Regions from separate parts of the Pseudomonas sp. MBLB4123 genome, predicted to be linked through region 2. Evidence: predicted binding sites of a transcription regulator. Region 2 holds the regulator's gene; the other holds the start of a gene.

Region 1 (7,094 bases), 1.0 Mb from region 2:
GGGCTTGGCATCGGTATGGCCGCTGATGCTGACCTTGTTCGGCACCGCGCCGATGGTGTCGACCAGGGCCAGCAGGATGTCTTCGAAGTAAGGCTGCAGACGCGCGCTGCCCAGGTCGAACATCGGCCGGTTCGCCGCGTCGACGATCTGGATGCGCAGGCCGTCCTGGGTGATCTCGAACAGGATCTGGTCCTTGAAGCGCTGCAGCTGCGGGTCCTGCTCGACCTTGTTCTGCAACTCCTGCAGCAGGAGCTCCAGGCGCTCGCGCTCCAGCTCCTCGGCCAGCGCCTCGGCCTCCTCGGCGTCGGGCGCGCCCTGCTCCGCCTCGTCGTTGCGCTCGTTGTCGATCGGCTCCTGCGTCTCCGGGTTGAGGGTGCGGTCCGGCGAGGGCGTGGGCGAACCGCCGAGGTCGATCACATAGGGACTGGCACTTTCGGAGAAACCGATGGGGTCCTTGAAGTAGCCCGAGATCAACTTCTTCTGCTCCGGCGAGGCCGAGGACATCAACCACATCACCAGGAAGAACGCCATCATCGCTGTGGCGAAGTCGGCGAAGGCGATCTTCCAAGCGCCGCCATGGTGGCCGCCGGCGGTCTTCTTGACCCGTTTGACGATAATCGGCTGGTTGTTTTCCATGATTCGTCAGCTTCCGCGCATGGCCTGTTCCAGCTCGGAGAAGCTCGGCCGATGGGCCGGGTACAGGGTCTTGCGGGCGAACTCCACCGCCAGCGACGGCGGCATGCCGGAGGCAGAGGCGACCAGCCCCGCCTTGATCGCCTCGAACACGTTCAGCTCTTCCTTGGCGTCGTGCTCCAGGGCCGTGGACAGGGGGCCGAAGAAACCGTAGGAGGCGAGGATGCCGAGGAAGGTCCCGACCAGGGCCGTGCCCACCTTCTCGCCGATCTGCGCGTTGGAGGCCTCGGCGAGAATCGACATGGTGATCACGATGCCCAGCACCGCCGCGACGATCCCCATGGCCGGCAGGCCGTCGGCGACCTTCGCCACGGCATGGGAGGGGTGCTCCAGATCCTCCTTCAGGCTGGCCAGCTCCATGTCGAACAGGCCCTCCAGCTCGTGGGGAGCCATGTTGCCCGAGGACATGATGCGCAGGTAGTCGCAGATGTAGGCGGTCATCCGCCCGTCCTTGAGGATCGCCGGATACTTGCTGAAGATCGGGCTGGCGGTCGGGTCTTCGAGGTCGGCCTCGATGGCCATCATGCCCTCGCGGCGGCTCTTGTTGAGAATCTCGTAGAGCAGCTTCAACACCTCCAGATAGAAGGTGTGGGTGAAGCGCGAGCTGAACATGCTCAGGGACTTCTTGAACACGTGCATGAAGGTGCTGCCGGGGTTGGCCTGGAGAAAGCCGCCCAGGGCCGCACCGCCGATGATCATCACCTCGAACGGGTGCACCAGTGCCATGAACTGGCCGCCGGACAGGATGAAGCCGCCGAGCACACTGCCGATCACCACGAAAATGCCGATTATTTTTGCCATAAAGGAAACTTGCAGAAGCCAGGAGAAGGGGGTTTTAAATCAACCCTTCTATTTATCGGAAGTTATGCGCGAGACTATAGCCTGTTAAGGTCAAAAGCCAGCTTGGCTCTCCCCTATGCCGACGCCCCCTCCACGCAGTCTCGACGCCTGGCTCAAACAGCTGGATAAGCACCCGATCGCGGTACCGCTCGACAGCCACCAGCGGATCTGCCGCGCCCTGGCCGACAGCCGCCGCTCGCTGCGCGACATCGCCGACCTGATGCAGGGGTGCCCGCCCCTGGCCCTGAGCGTGCTGCGCGAGGCCAACCGCAAGAGCGGCGGCCTCAGCGAGCCGACGGAGAGCCTGGAGGGCGCCCTCAGCCGCCTCGGCCTGCGCCGCACCGAGGAGCTGCTGCAGCGCCAGCCCACCCTGGCCCCCGGCGAGATCCCGCTGGCGCTGCGGCAGATCCAATTGATCAGCCAACATGCCAGCCAGCAGGCCAACGGCCTGTTCGCCGGTCGTCTGGCGCGACTCTGGCAGGAGATCCACTGGGGCAGCCTGCTGTTCCTCGCCCCTGTCTGGTCCCTGCTGAACGCCCAGCCCGAGCTGTTCGAGGCCTGGGAGCGCCGCGTGCTGATTGCGGGCGAACCGGCCCAGCGCGTCGAGCAGGAGCTGCTCGGCGTGCCCCTGCTGCAACTCTGCCTGGCCCTGGTCGAGCAGTGGCGACTACCCGAGTGGATCGTCCAGGGCTATCGCCTGCTGACCCAGGACCGCCGCCTGCTGGTCAAGGCGCTGCATATCGCCCGCGACAACGAACACCCCCTGCACCAGCAACAGAGGCTGGATGCCGAACCCCAATTGCGCCGCTGGCTGACCCTGCCCGGCAACTGCATCGTGCTGGCCAACGGCCTGGCGCTGTCGGCCCATCAGGCCTGGAACAGCCCCCACAGCCTACGCTGGCAACGCCTGACCGGCCTCTACCTGCAGCTGCCACTGGACGAGGTGCAGCAACAGATTCACCAGCATGCGGCCCAGAGCGCGCGCCAGCACGTCAGCGCCGGCCTCTGGCACCCGGCCGAAGCCCTGCTGTGGCCCCCCCATGCCCGTCACCTGCAGGCCGCCCCGTCGCCGGTCCCGACCCCGACGAGAGCCACGGAAGTCGACGAGTGGCGGCGCCTGTGCGCCCAACTGCTCGCCCAGCCCAGCGCCTTCAACAACCTCGAACAGCTCGCTGCCTGTGCCCGCCAGGCCCTGCAGAGCTGCGGCATGCAGCGGGTGCTGCTGCTGTTGGCCGACCGCAGCCACAGCCGCCTGCGCGCCCTGCAGCATGCCGGCCTGGAACCGCCGCCCACGGACCTGATCCTCGAGCCCCAGCACAGCCAGGTGCTGCGTCGCTTGCTCGCAGAGCCCGGCCAGCTGCGCCTGACTCCGGGCAACATGGCCCAGTTCTCCGCCCTGCTGCCCGGCGCGCTCAAGGCGCTGTTTCCCAGCGAACACCTGCTGAGCCGCTCGCTGGCCATCAACGGCCGGGTCGCCATGCTGCTGGTGGCCGACCGCGCCGGCGCCGCGTTCAGCGAGACCAACCTGAAAGCCTTCGGCAAGACCGCGCAATGCATCGAGCGGGCCCTGGCCAGCTTCGCCAGACGCGCGCCCTAGGCTTTCCGCTACAATCCGCCCTTCCTTTGACTGAGAGGCCCAGCATGTCCGCCTTCGCCGAGTTGCCGCTGGTTATCGAGCCGGCCGATCTGGCCAGCCGCCTTAACGCCCCCGAGCTGATCCTGGTCGATTTGACCAGTGCGGCGCGCTATGCCGCCGGACATATCCCCGGCGCGCGCTTCGTCGAGCCCAAACGCACCCAACTGGGCCAGCCGCCGGCTCCCGGTCTGCTGCCCGAGCACGGGCAACTGGAGCAGCTGTTCGCCGAACTGGGGCACAACCCGGACGCCGTGTACGTGGTCTACGACGACGAAGGCGGCGGCTGGGCCGGCCGCTTCATCTGGCTGCTGGATGTGATCGGCCACGGCCGCTACCACTACCTCGACGGCGGCCTGCAGGCCTGGCTGACCGAGCAGCTCCCGCTGAGCGGCGAACAGCCGGCGCCGCGCACGGGCAGGCTGTCCTTGCGCCTGAGCGAGGCGCCCAGCGCCAGCCGCGAGTACCTGCAGAGCCGCCTGGGCGCGGCCGACCTGGCCATCTGGGATGCCCGTTCCCCGGCCGAGTACCGTGGCGAGAAAGCCCTGGCGGCCAAGGCCGGGCACATCCCCGGCGCAGCGAACCTGGAATGGACCGCCTGCATGGACCCGGCCCGCGCCCTGCGCCTGCGCCAGGACCTGCCGACACGGCTCGGCGAGCTCGGCATCACCCCGGACAAGGAAGTGATCACCCACTGCCAGACCCATCACCGCTCCGGCCTCACCTACCTGGTGGCCAAGGCCCTGGGTTACCCACGGGTCAAGGCTTATGCCGGCTCCTGGGGCGAGTGGGGCAACCACCCCGACACCCCGGTCGAACGTTGAATCGCCGCGCTCCGGCCGGCCCCTAAGGAAACCCGATGAAACAGCGTCTCTTTATCCTCAGCCAGTACCTGCTGCCCCATCATCTGCTCTCGCGCCTGATCGGCTTCGCCGCCGAATGCCGCCTGCCCTGGTTCAAGAACCCACTGATCGGCTGGTTCATCAAGCGCTACCGGGTCGATATGAGCGAGGCTCGCGAAGCGGCCGAGAGCTTCGAGCACTTCAACGCCTTCTTCACCCGCGCGTTGAAGGACGGCGTGCGCCCCCTGGACGCCAGCCCGGGTGCCGTGCTCTGCCCGGCCGACGGCGCGATCAGCCAGCTGGGGCGCATCGAACACGGGCGGATCTTCCAGGCCAAGGGCCACAGTTTCAGCGCGGTCGAGCTGCTCGGCGGCGACGCCGAGCGGGCGGCGCCCTTCATGGGCGGCGAGTTCGCCACCGTCTACCTCTCGCCGAAGGACTACCACCGCGTGCACATGCCCCTGGCCGGCACGCTGCGGGAGATGGTCTACGTGCCCGGACGACTGTTCTCGGTCAACCAGACCACCGCAGAAAACGTACCCGAGCTGTTCGCCCGCAACGAACGGGTGGTCTGCCTGTTCGACACCGAGCGCGGCCCCATGGCCGTGGTGCTGGTCGGCGCGATGATAGTCGCCTCGATCGAAACGGTCTGGGCCGGACTGATCACCCCACCCAAACGCGCCCTCAAGACCTTCCGCTATGACGAGACGGCCCGCGCGCCCATCACCCTGGACAAGGGTGCCGAGCTCGGCCGCTTCAAGCTGGGCTCCACCGCCATCGTGCTGTTCGGACCGAACCAGGTGCAGTGGGCCGAACCGATCGGCGCCGAGAGCAAGGTGCAGATGGGCCAACGCCTCGGCGATAGCCGGGAGGCCTGACAGGCGCCAGCCAGGACACCCCGCCCCACTCCACCGCCACATGGCCATGCCTGCCCGAGCGCGCGACCGCCCGCCGGGCAGGCGTCGGTACGACAGTGCTGCCGAACGCAGCCTGCACCCCGTCACAGCCCGTACCGGCAGACAGGCCCCGTGGCTGCGCCCCGGCACGGATGCTGCTAGAGTCTGCATCAATATCAGTAGAACGGCTCGCCTAGGCCTCAGGCGCTGGAGTCCCCAACACAGATGGATAAACAGAGTCCCCACCTGCGACTCCGCGTTCCCACTCCGAACAAGCAGGGCCTGTCCTTCTGCGACACCCACCCGCGCGACCTCAAACGCTGGATCGCCGCTCTGCCCAAGGCCAACATTGGCGAAACGGCCCGCCAGCTCTATCAGGCCCTGGTCGAACTCAACCAGGTACAGAGCGCACCCGACACTCGCCTGCAACTGCTGGAACTGCTGCGTCCGGAGGTGTATTTCGTCTGCCAACACCTGGAGCGACACTTCCTCAACCAGGCCATCGTCCTCGACGAGCGCCCGCGCAAGGTCGCCAACCTCTGCCAGGCCCTGCAGAATCACCTGGCCGTCGGCTACAAGCTGGTCATCGCCCAACTCGCCCCACAGCACAGCCGCGAACAAGCCCCCCTTCTGGCCCTGGCCCTGCAGCGCGCGACCCACAGCCTGTGCGCCGCGCTGATCCGCACCAGCCAGCTGTATTGCCCGGTGCCGGAAGGCCTGTGGCTGGAGCTGCACCAGCTCTACCAGATTGCCCGCGAGCGCAGCCTGCAACAGCTGGTGATTCGCGATCCCCTGGCCCGCCATGCCCAGGGCCTGAGCATCGAGCAGAGTTACCTGGTGGCCCTGCTGCTCGGCTGTGCGCGCTGCAACCAGATGCGCCAGAACAGCATCGCCCGCCTGGCGGAGGTGCTCGAAGCCTGGAGCCCTCTGGTGCGGCTGCAGCCGAGCGGTGCGCCGTCCAGCCTGTTCGTCGTGGCCCCGCAGCAGGACGGCCCGCCTCGCTACGGCTCGTTGCTGCAACCCCAGGAGTTGCACCAGGCGCTGGGCATCGACCCGAGCCCCCTGGTCGACGCGATCAAGGCATACCTGCTGTTGCGCCCCGAGAAGCTCGCCGATGCGCCCCTGCTGGTCCCCGAAGGCTTCAGCCAGGACATGCTGCAGCACCTCGGCGCCGCCTGGGGCGATATCTCCGAACGCACCTTTCAACGCACCCAGGGCCAGGGCAGCCTGACCCTGTGCATCGGCATGAGCGCCCTGCATTTCTTCCTCGCCGGCCGCAAGCCCTTCGACCAGATCCTGCGCTTGCCCGCCAGCAGCCGGTCCGCCGTGTTCAAGCCGGGCAGCGGCGCTCCCGATGTCTGGAGCAGGGCCTTCGATGCCCAACAGAACAACAGCTGGGAACAGGGCCTGCCATTCGAGGAGATCGAATATAGCAAGCCCAGCGCCCAGGCCGGCAGTGGCGTGCCCGCGGGCGCCGAGGCGAGTGCGGACTACCCGACCTTCGCCCTGCCGATCATCAACCACAGCCCCGGGGGCTACTGCCTGTCCTGGCCGAAGGAGGTCCCCAGCCAGCTGCAGGCCGGCGAGCTGCTCGGCGTGCAGGACGCCCCGGAGCAGAGCTGGAGCGTCGCGGTGGTGCGCTGGATTCGCCAGGTCCGCGGCGGCGGAACCCAGATGGGCATCGAGCTGATCGCCCCCCACGCGCAAGCCTGCGGCCTGCAACTGGTGCGCAAGGCCGAACCCCACAGCCAGTACCTGCGCGCCCTGCTGCTACCGGAGATCGGCGCCATCTCGCGGCCGGCGACCCTGGTCACTCCGCGCCTGCCCTTTCAGGAGGGCAGCAAGGTGATGATCAACCTCAGCGGCACGGAGCGACGCGCGGTACTCGGCCGCCGGCAGACCAGCACCGGCAGCTTCAACCAGTTCGAATACCACGGCCTCGACCAGCCGAGCAGCGCCCAAGGGAAGTCCGTCACAGCCCCGGAAAGCCGCAGCGCAGACGGGGAGGAAGACTTTGACTCGCTCTGGAAGTCGCTGTAGATTGCCGAAGCCTCACCTTTTGTCGCCTTTTCGCGCCCGTTCGGCGCAAACTTGACTCTCGCCATGGCCATCGAAAAAAAGACTATTCGACTGCTGATTCTCGAAGACTCGCAGAACGAGGCCGAACGCCTCGTCAGCCTGTTCCGCAAC
Region 2 (7,094 bases):
GCCTGGCGCATGCTCCTGGCCCACCTGGCTCGCGCCATTCAGACCCCCAAGCAAGAGCCGCTGGAGGAGGGCGGGGTGATCGCCCTGGTCGGCCCGGCCGGCATGGGCAAGACCACCACCCTGGCCAAGCTGGCGGCGCGTTATGTGCTCAAGCACGGCGCCCAGAGCCTCGCCCTGGTCAGCCTGGACAGTTACCGCATCGGCGCCCAGGAGCAGGTCAAGACCCTCGGCCGCATCCTCGGCGTGCCGGTCACCCTGGTCGATCCCGGCCAATCGCTGACCCAGGCCCTGGCACCTCTGGCGAAGAAGCGCCTGGTGCTGATCGACACGGCCGGCCTGCCGGCCAACGACCCGGCGCTGCGCATGCAGCTGGAGGCCCTGGCCAGCCGCGGGATCAAGTCCAGGAACTACCTGGTCATGGCCGCCACCAGCCAGAGCCAGGTACTCAAAGCCGCCTACCATAGCTACAAGCGTTGTGGTCTGGCCGGTTGCATCCTGACCAAGCTGGACGAGGCCGCCAGCCTGGGCGAGGTCATGGGGCTGGCGATAGGTCAGCGCCTGCCGGTAGCCTATGTGGCCGATGGTCCGCGTATCCCGGATGATCTGCAGGTACCGCGCAGCCATCAGTTGGTGAGCCGGGCCGTCGGGCTGCAGAGTGCGGAAGATCCAAGCGAGGAGGCGATGGCGGAGCTGTTCGCCGGCCTCTATCAGCAGCCGACGCGCCGTGCCGGTTGACGGCGCCGCGGCGATGACTCAGTGGCACGAGGCGCAGGTTGACCTCATGCCGGATTGGCGGGGTACGCTTAGCCAAGCGGCTCCCGTCGACGTTAGACAAGGTGTGTAGAGAACATGGGTATGCATCCCGTACAGGTGATCGCGGTGACCGGCGGCAAGGGTGGTGTCGGCAAGACCAACGTGTCGGTGAATCTGGCCCTGGCGCTGGCCGATGTCGGCCGGCGGGTCATGTTGATGGACGCCGACCTGGGACTGGCCAACATCGACGTCCTGCTCGGCCTCACCGCCAAGCGCACCCTGGCCGATGTGATCAGCGGCGAGTGCGACCTGCGCGACGTGATCCTGCAGGGCCCCGGCGGCATCCGCATCGTTCCGGCCGCCTCGGGCACGCAGAGCATGGTGCAGCTCTCGCCCCTGCAGCATGCCGGCCTGATCCAGGCCTTCAGCGACATCAGCGACAACCTCGACGTGTTGATCATCGACACCGCCGCCGGCATCGGCGACTCGGTGGTCAGCTTCGTCCGCGCGGCCCAGGAGGTGCTGGTGGTGGTGTGCGACGAGCCGACCTCGATCACCGACGCCTACGCGCTGATCAAGTTGCTCAATCGCGACTACGGCATGAGCCGCTTTCGTGTACTGGCCAATATGGCGCACAGTCCACAGGAGGGGCGCAATCTTTTTGCCAAACTGACCAAGGTCACCGATCGTTTCCTCGACGTCGCCCTGCAGTATGTCGGCGCGGTGCCCTACGACGAGTCGGTGCGCAAGGCCGTGCAGAAGCAGCGCGCGGTCTATGACGCCTATCCACGCTCCAGGTGCGCCCTGGCGTTCAAGGCGATCGCGCAGAAGGTCGATGCCTGGCCGCTACCGGCCAATCCGCGCGGTCATCTGGAGTTTTTCGTCGAGCGCTTGGTGCAGCAACCGACCGCGGACTCGGCGGTATGACAGCAGCTTCCGGACTTCGTATGTACAGCAAGGCGCAAGGACAAGAGTCCCAGTATCAGTTGATCGAGCGCTATGCGCCCCTGGTCAAGCGCATCGCCTACCACTTGCTGGCGCGCCTGCCGGCCAGCGTGCAGGTGGACGATCTGATCCAGGCCGGCATGATCGGTTTGCTCGAGGCCTCGAAGAAATACGACTCCAGCAAGGGCGCGAGCTTCGAGACATTCGCCGGCATTCGCATTCGCGGTTCGATGCTCGATGAGGTGCGCAAGGGCGATTGGGCGCCGCGTTCGGTACACCGCAACAGCCGCATGGTCAGCGATGCGATCCGAGTAATTGAGGCCAGAACCGGTCGTGACGCTAAAGATCACGAGGTTGCGGCCGAACTCCAATTGAGTCTCGAGGATTACTACGGCATTCTTGGCGACACTTTGGGCAGCCGCCTGTTCAGCTTCGACGACCTGTTGCAGGACGGCGAGCACGGGGGGCTGTGCGAAGACGCCAATGCCACTCACCAAGAACCTTCTCGTGGCCTGGAAGATGAGCGCTTCCAGGCGGCGCTGGCCGATGCCATCGCCAACTTGCCGGAGCGCGAACGACTGGTGTTGGCGCTGTATTACGACGAAGAGCTGAATCTCAAGGAGATCGGCGAGGTGCTGGGGGTCAGCGAGTCGCGCGTTAGCCAGATCCACAGCCAGTGCGCCGCACGCCTGCGTGCGCGGCTGAGCGAATGGCGCACGCGCTGAACAGCTAGATTAGCGGGTCGTTGGGAAACGTAGCGGACGAGGGTCAGATAAGGCGCATTACGGCCTGTACGGCCTGTAGGTGAGCGAGTAACACCTACCTGATTGCAACGTGGCGCAGCTGATCGCAATGGTTTTGCAACGGCCTGTCAGGCCGGTTTCACGATTAAGGGCGCAGCCAGAGGCTGGCTGCGTTTAGGACTGTACGGAGGTCGACTTGGACAAGAACATGAAAATCCTCATCGTTGATGACTTTTCAACGATGCGCCGGATCATCAAGAACCTCCTGCGTGATCTGGGGTTCACCAATACCGCGGAGGCCGACGACGGCACCACCGCCCTGCCGATGTTGCACAGCGGCAGTTTCGATTTTCTGGTGACCGACTGGAACATGCCGGGCATGACCGGGATCGACCTGCTCCGCGCGGTACGGGCGGACGAGCGGCTCAAGCACCTGCCGGTACTGATGGTCACCGCCGAGGCCAAGCGCGACCAGATCATCGAGGCCGCGCAAGCCGGGGTGAATGGCTATGTGGTCAAGCCGTTCACGGCCCAGGTGCTGAAAGAAAAGATCGAGAAGATTTTCGAGCGGGTCAACGGCTGATGTCTGCCGCGAGGGTGCTATGGAACACGAAGATTCCCCGCAGGCCGACCTCGAGTCGAGCCTGAAGTTAAACGCGCGCCAATTGGTCGACAGCCTGGATCAAGGCAACTTTGGCGAAGCGGTGCAGCTGATCAATGAACTCAATAAAACCCGCGACCGTGGCCTGTACCACGAAGTCGGCAAGCTGACGCGCGAGTTGCACAACGCCATCGTCAACTTCCAACTCGATCCGCGCGTGCCCCATGCCCAGGAAGTCTCGCAAATCACCGATGCCACCGAGCGCCTGAATTATGTGGTGACGATGACCGAGAAGGCGGCGAACCGGACCATGGATCTGGTCGAGCAGAGCGCGCCGTTGGTCAACGACCTCGGCAGCGAGGCACAGACCCTGAGCGCCGAGTGGGGACGTTTCATGCGCCGGGAAATGGGCGCCGATGGTTTCCGCGAGCTGGCCAAGCGCATCGAGTTGTTCCTCGCCCGCAGCGAACGCGATGGCGCCAAGTTGTCCGCCCATCTCAACGACATCCTGCTGGCTCAGGACTATCAGGACCTGACCGGCCAGGTGATCAAGCGGGTCACCCAGCTGGTCACCGAGGTGGAGAGCAATCTGCTCAAACTGGTGCTGATGGCCAGCCAGGTGGACCGTTTCGCCGGTATCGAGCACGACCACGAACAGTTACGCGCCGAGCAAAAACAACAAAAAGAGCCTTCCCGTGGTGAAGGTCCGCAGATTAATGCCGATAAGCGTGAAGATGTCGCCGCAAGCCAGGACGACGTCGACGATCTGCTATCCAGCTTAGGTTTTTAGGAGCACGTTTTATGAGCTTCGGCGCCGATGAAGAGATCCTCCAGGACTTCCTGGTAGAGGCCGGGGAGATCCTCGAGCAACTGTCCGAACAGTTGGTCGAGCTAGAGAGCCGCCCGGACGATATGAGCCTGCTCAACGCGATCTTTCGCGGCTTTCATACCGTCAAGGGCGGTGCCGGCTTTCTCCAGTTGAACGAACTGGTCGAGTGCTGCCACATCGCGGAGAACGTCTTCGACGTTCTGCGCAAGGGCGAGCGACGGGTCGACGCCGAGTTGATGGACGTGGTGCTGGAAGCGCTGGATGCGGTCAATGGCATGTTCGGCCAGGTGCGCGAACGAGTCGAGCCGACCCCGGCCAGTCAGGAGCTGCTGGCGGCCCTGGCCCGCCTGGCGGAGCCGGCCGGTGCCGAGGAAGTGCCAGCGCCGGAGGCGCAGGTCCAGGCCGTGGCGGAGCCTGAGCCGGAACCCGCCTCGGCTGCGCCCGAGACTGGCGACATCACCGACAGCGAGTTCGAGCAACTGCTCGATGCCCTGCATGGGGCGCCGGCCGAAGCCCAGGCCGAAACAGCCTCTGCGGCGGCCGGTCCGGACGAAATCAGCGACGACGAGTTCGAGGCACTGCTCGATCAGTTGCATGGCAAGGGCCAGTTCGTTCCGCCCGCCACTGCCGCCGCCACGGCGGCGCAGCCGGTGCAGGCCCCGGTGGCGGCGGTTGCCGAAGCCAGTCCTGGCGCTGACGAGATCAGCGACGACGAGTTCGAGGCGCTGCTCGATCAGCTGCATGGCAAGGGCCAGTTCGTTCCGCCCGCCACGGGCGCCGCCACGGCGGTGCAGCCGGCGCAGGCCCCGGCTGCGGCAGCGCGCGCGGACAGTGACGAGATCACCGACGACGAGTTCGAGGCGCTGCTCGATCAACTGCACGGCAAGGGCAAGTTTGCCGAGCCGAGCGCCCCGGCCAAGGCGCCCGCCGCTGCGGTAGCGCCGATCAAGCCCACCGAGACGGCCAAGGCAAGCGTCAAGCCAGCGACCAAGGCCGAGCCGGCGAAGGCGCCGACCCCCGCGCCGGCAGCGGCCGACAAGGTGGTGCCGGCCAGTGAGGCGGAAACCACGGTACGGGTCGACACCGCGCGCCTGGACGAGATCATGAACATGGTCGGCGAACTGGTGCTGGTGCGTAACCGCCTGGTGCGCCTGGGCTCCAACAGCGGCGACGAGGCAATGGCCAAGGCGGTGTCCAACCTCGACGTGGTCACCGCCGACCTGCAGACGGCGGTGATGAAGACCCGCATGCAGCCGATCAAGAAGGTCTTCGGGCGCTTCCCGCGCCTGGTCCGCGACCTGGCCCGCAGCCTGAAGAAAGAGATCAACCTGGAGTTGGTCGGCGAAGAGACCGACCTGGACAAGAACCTGGTCGAGGCCCTGGCCGACCCGCTGGTGCACCTGGTGCGCAACGCCGTCGATCATGGCATCGAGACCCCGGAAGAGCGCGAGGCAGCCGGCAAGGCCCGCGGCGGCAAGGTGGTGCTGTCGGCCGAGCAGGAGGGCGACCACATCCTGTTGTCGATCTCCGACGACGGCAAGGGCATGGACGCCGATGTGCTGCGCGCCAAGGCCGTGGAAAAGGGCCTGCTGGACAAGGACGCGGCCGACCGGCTGAACGAGTTCGAGTGCTACAACCTGATCTTCGCCCCGGGCTTCTCGACCAAGAGCGAGATTTCCGACGTGTCCGGTCGCGGTGTCGGCATGGACGTGGTGAAGACCAAGATTTCCCAGCTCAACGGCACGGTCAACGTGTTCTCGGTCAAGGGCCAGGGCTCGAAGATCGTCATCAAGGTGCCCCTGACCCTGGCGATCATGCCGACCCTGATGGTGATGCTGGGCAAGCAGGCATTCGCCTTCCCGCTGGTCAACGTCAACGAGATCTTCCACCTCGACCTGTCGCGCACCAACGTGGTCGACGGCCAGGAGGTGGTGGTGGTGCGCGACAAGGCGTTGCCGCTGTTCTACCTCAAGCGCTGGCTGGTGCGTGATGCCGCCCATGAGGAGCAGGGCGAGGGGCATGTGGTGATTCTCACGGTGGGCAGCCAGCGCATCGGCTTCGTCGTCGACCAACTGGTCGGTCAGGAAGAGGTGGTGATCAAGCCCCTGGGCAAGATGCTTCAGGGCACTCCGGGCATGTCCGGCGCTACCATCACCGGCGATGGACGCATCGCCTTGATTCTCGACGTGCCGAGCATGCTCAAGCGCTACGCGCGGCGCATCTGATTGATTGGCGGCGCGACCTGCGCGCGCCGCTTAGGAGTTTGTATGGTTGTCAAGGTACTGGTGGTGGACGATTCCGGCTTCTTCCGCCGGCGTGTCTCGGAAATCCTCTCCACCGATCCGAATATCCAGGTGATCGGCACCGCCACCAATGGCCGTGAAGCCATCGACCAGGCCCAGGCCCTGAGGCCCGATGTGATCACCATGGATTACGAGATGCCGATGATGGATGGCATCACCGCGGTCCGGAACATCATGCAGCGTTGTCCGACCGCGGTGCTGATGTTCTCCTCGCTGACCCACGAGGGCGCCCGGGTTACTCTCGATGCCCTGGATGCCGGGGCGGTGGACTTCCTGCCGAAGAACTTCGAGGACATCTCGCGCAATCCGGAGAAGGTCAAGCAGTTGCTGTGCGAGAAGGTGCACAGCATCGCCCGCAGCAACAGGCGCAGCATCGGTGCGCGGCCGTCTCCCACCCCAGCGCCAGCGGTATCCGTCACGCCGCCCAGGCCGGCCACGACCAGCAGCCTGACGCGGCCAGCGCCGACGCCCACGCCAGCTCCGGTGCCGGCGCCCGGTGCGCCGACCAGTGCAGCCGCGCCCAAGCGCAAGGCCTACAAGCTGGTGGCCATCGGCACCTCGACCGGCGGGCCGGTGGCTCTGCAGCGCGTGTTGACGCAGCTGCCAGCCAACTTTCCGGCCCCGATCCTGCTGATCCAGCACATGCCGGCGGCTTTTACCAAGGCCTTTGCCGAGCGCCTGGACAAGCTCTGTCGGATTGCCGTCAAGGAGGCCGAAGATGGCGAGCTGCTACGGCCCGGAGTGGCGTTGCTGGCGCCCGGCGGCAAGCAGATGATGGTCGATGGGCGCGGTACCATCCGCATCCTCCCCGGCGATGACCGGTTGAACTACAAGCCCAGTGTCGACATCACCTTCGGTTCGGCGGCCAAGTCCTATCACGACAGGGTGCTGGCGGTGGTACTGACCGGCATGGGGGCGGA

Evidence for each region. Region 2 encodes FliA, which starts transcription of late flagellar genes. Its sites were predicted from a motif close to CTAAAGTTTNNNNNNNNNNNGCCGNTAA; they were not measured.
Region 1: motA (flagellar motor stator protein MotA) is a predicted target of FliA. The motif match lies at 1,547-1,574, and genes of this name have one in related genera.

The regions. Positions count from the first base shown of each region.
Region 1 covers NZ_CP196711.1:2,813,553-2,820,646, forward strand. The annotation lists gene motB (flagellar motor protein MotB) at 1-636, opposite strand, end outside; gene motA (flagellar motor stator protein MotA) at 643-1,494, opposite strand; gene ACSX1C_RS13020 (HDOD domain-containing protein) at 1,610-3,130, shown strand; gene ACSX1C_RS13025 (rhodanese-like domain-containing protein) at 3,175-3,990, shown strand; gene asd (archaetidylserine decarboxylase) at 4,026-4,886, shown strand; gene ACSX1C_RS13035 (molecular chaperone) at 5,130-6,944, shown strand; gene ACSX1C_RS13040 (EAL domain-containing protein) at 7,008-7,094, shown strand, end outside.
Region 2 covers NZ_CP196711.1:1,766,345-1,773,438, reverse strand. The annotation lists gene flhF (flagellar biosynthesis protein FlhF) at 1-735, shown strand, start outside; gene fleN (flagellar synthesis regulator FleN) at 850-1,680, shown strand; gene fliA (RNA polymerase sigma factor FliA) at 1,677-2,423, shown strand; gene ACSX1C_RS08180 (chemotaxis response regulator CheY) at 2,650-3,024, shown strand; gene ACSX1C_RS08175 (protein phosphatase CheZ) at 3,044-3,832, shown strand; gene ACSX1C_RS08170 (chemotaxis protein CheA) at 3,844-6,096, shown strand; gene ACSX1C_RS08165 (protein-glutamate methylesterase/protein-glutamine glutaminase) at 6,139-7,094, shown strand, end outside.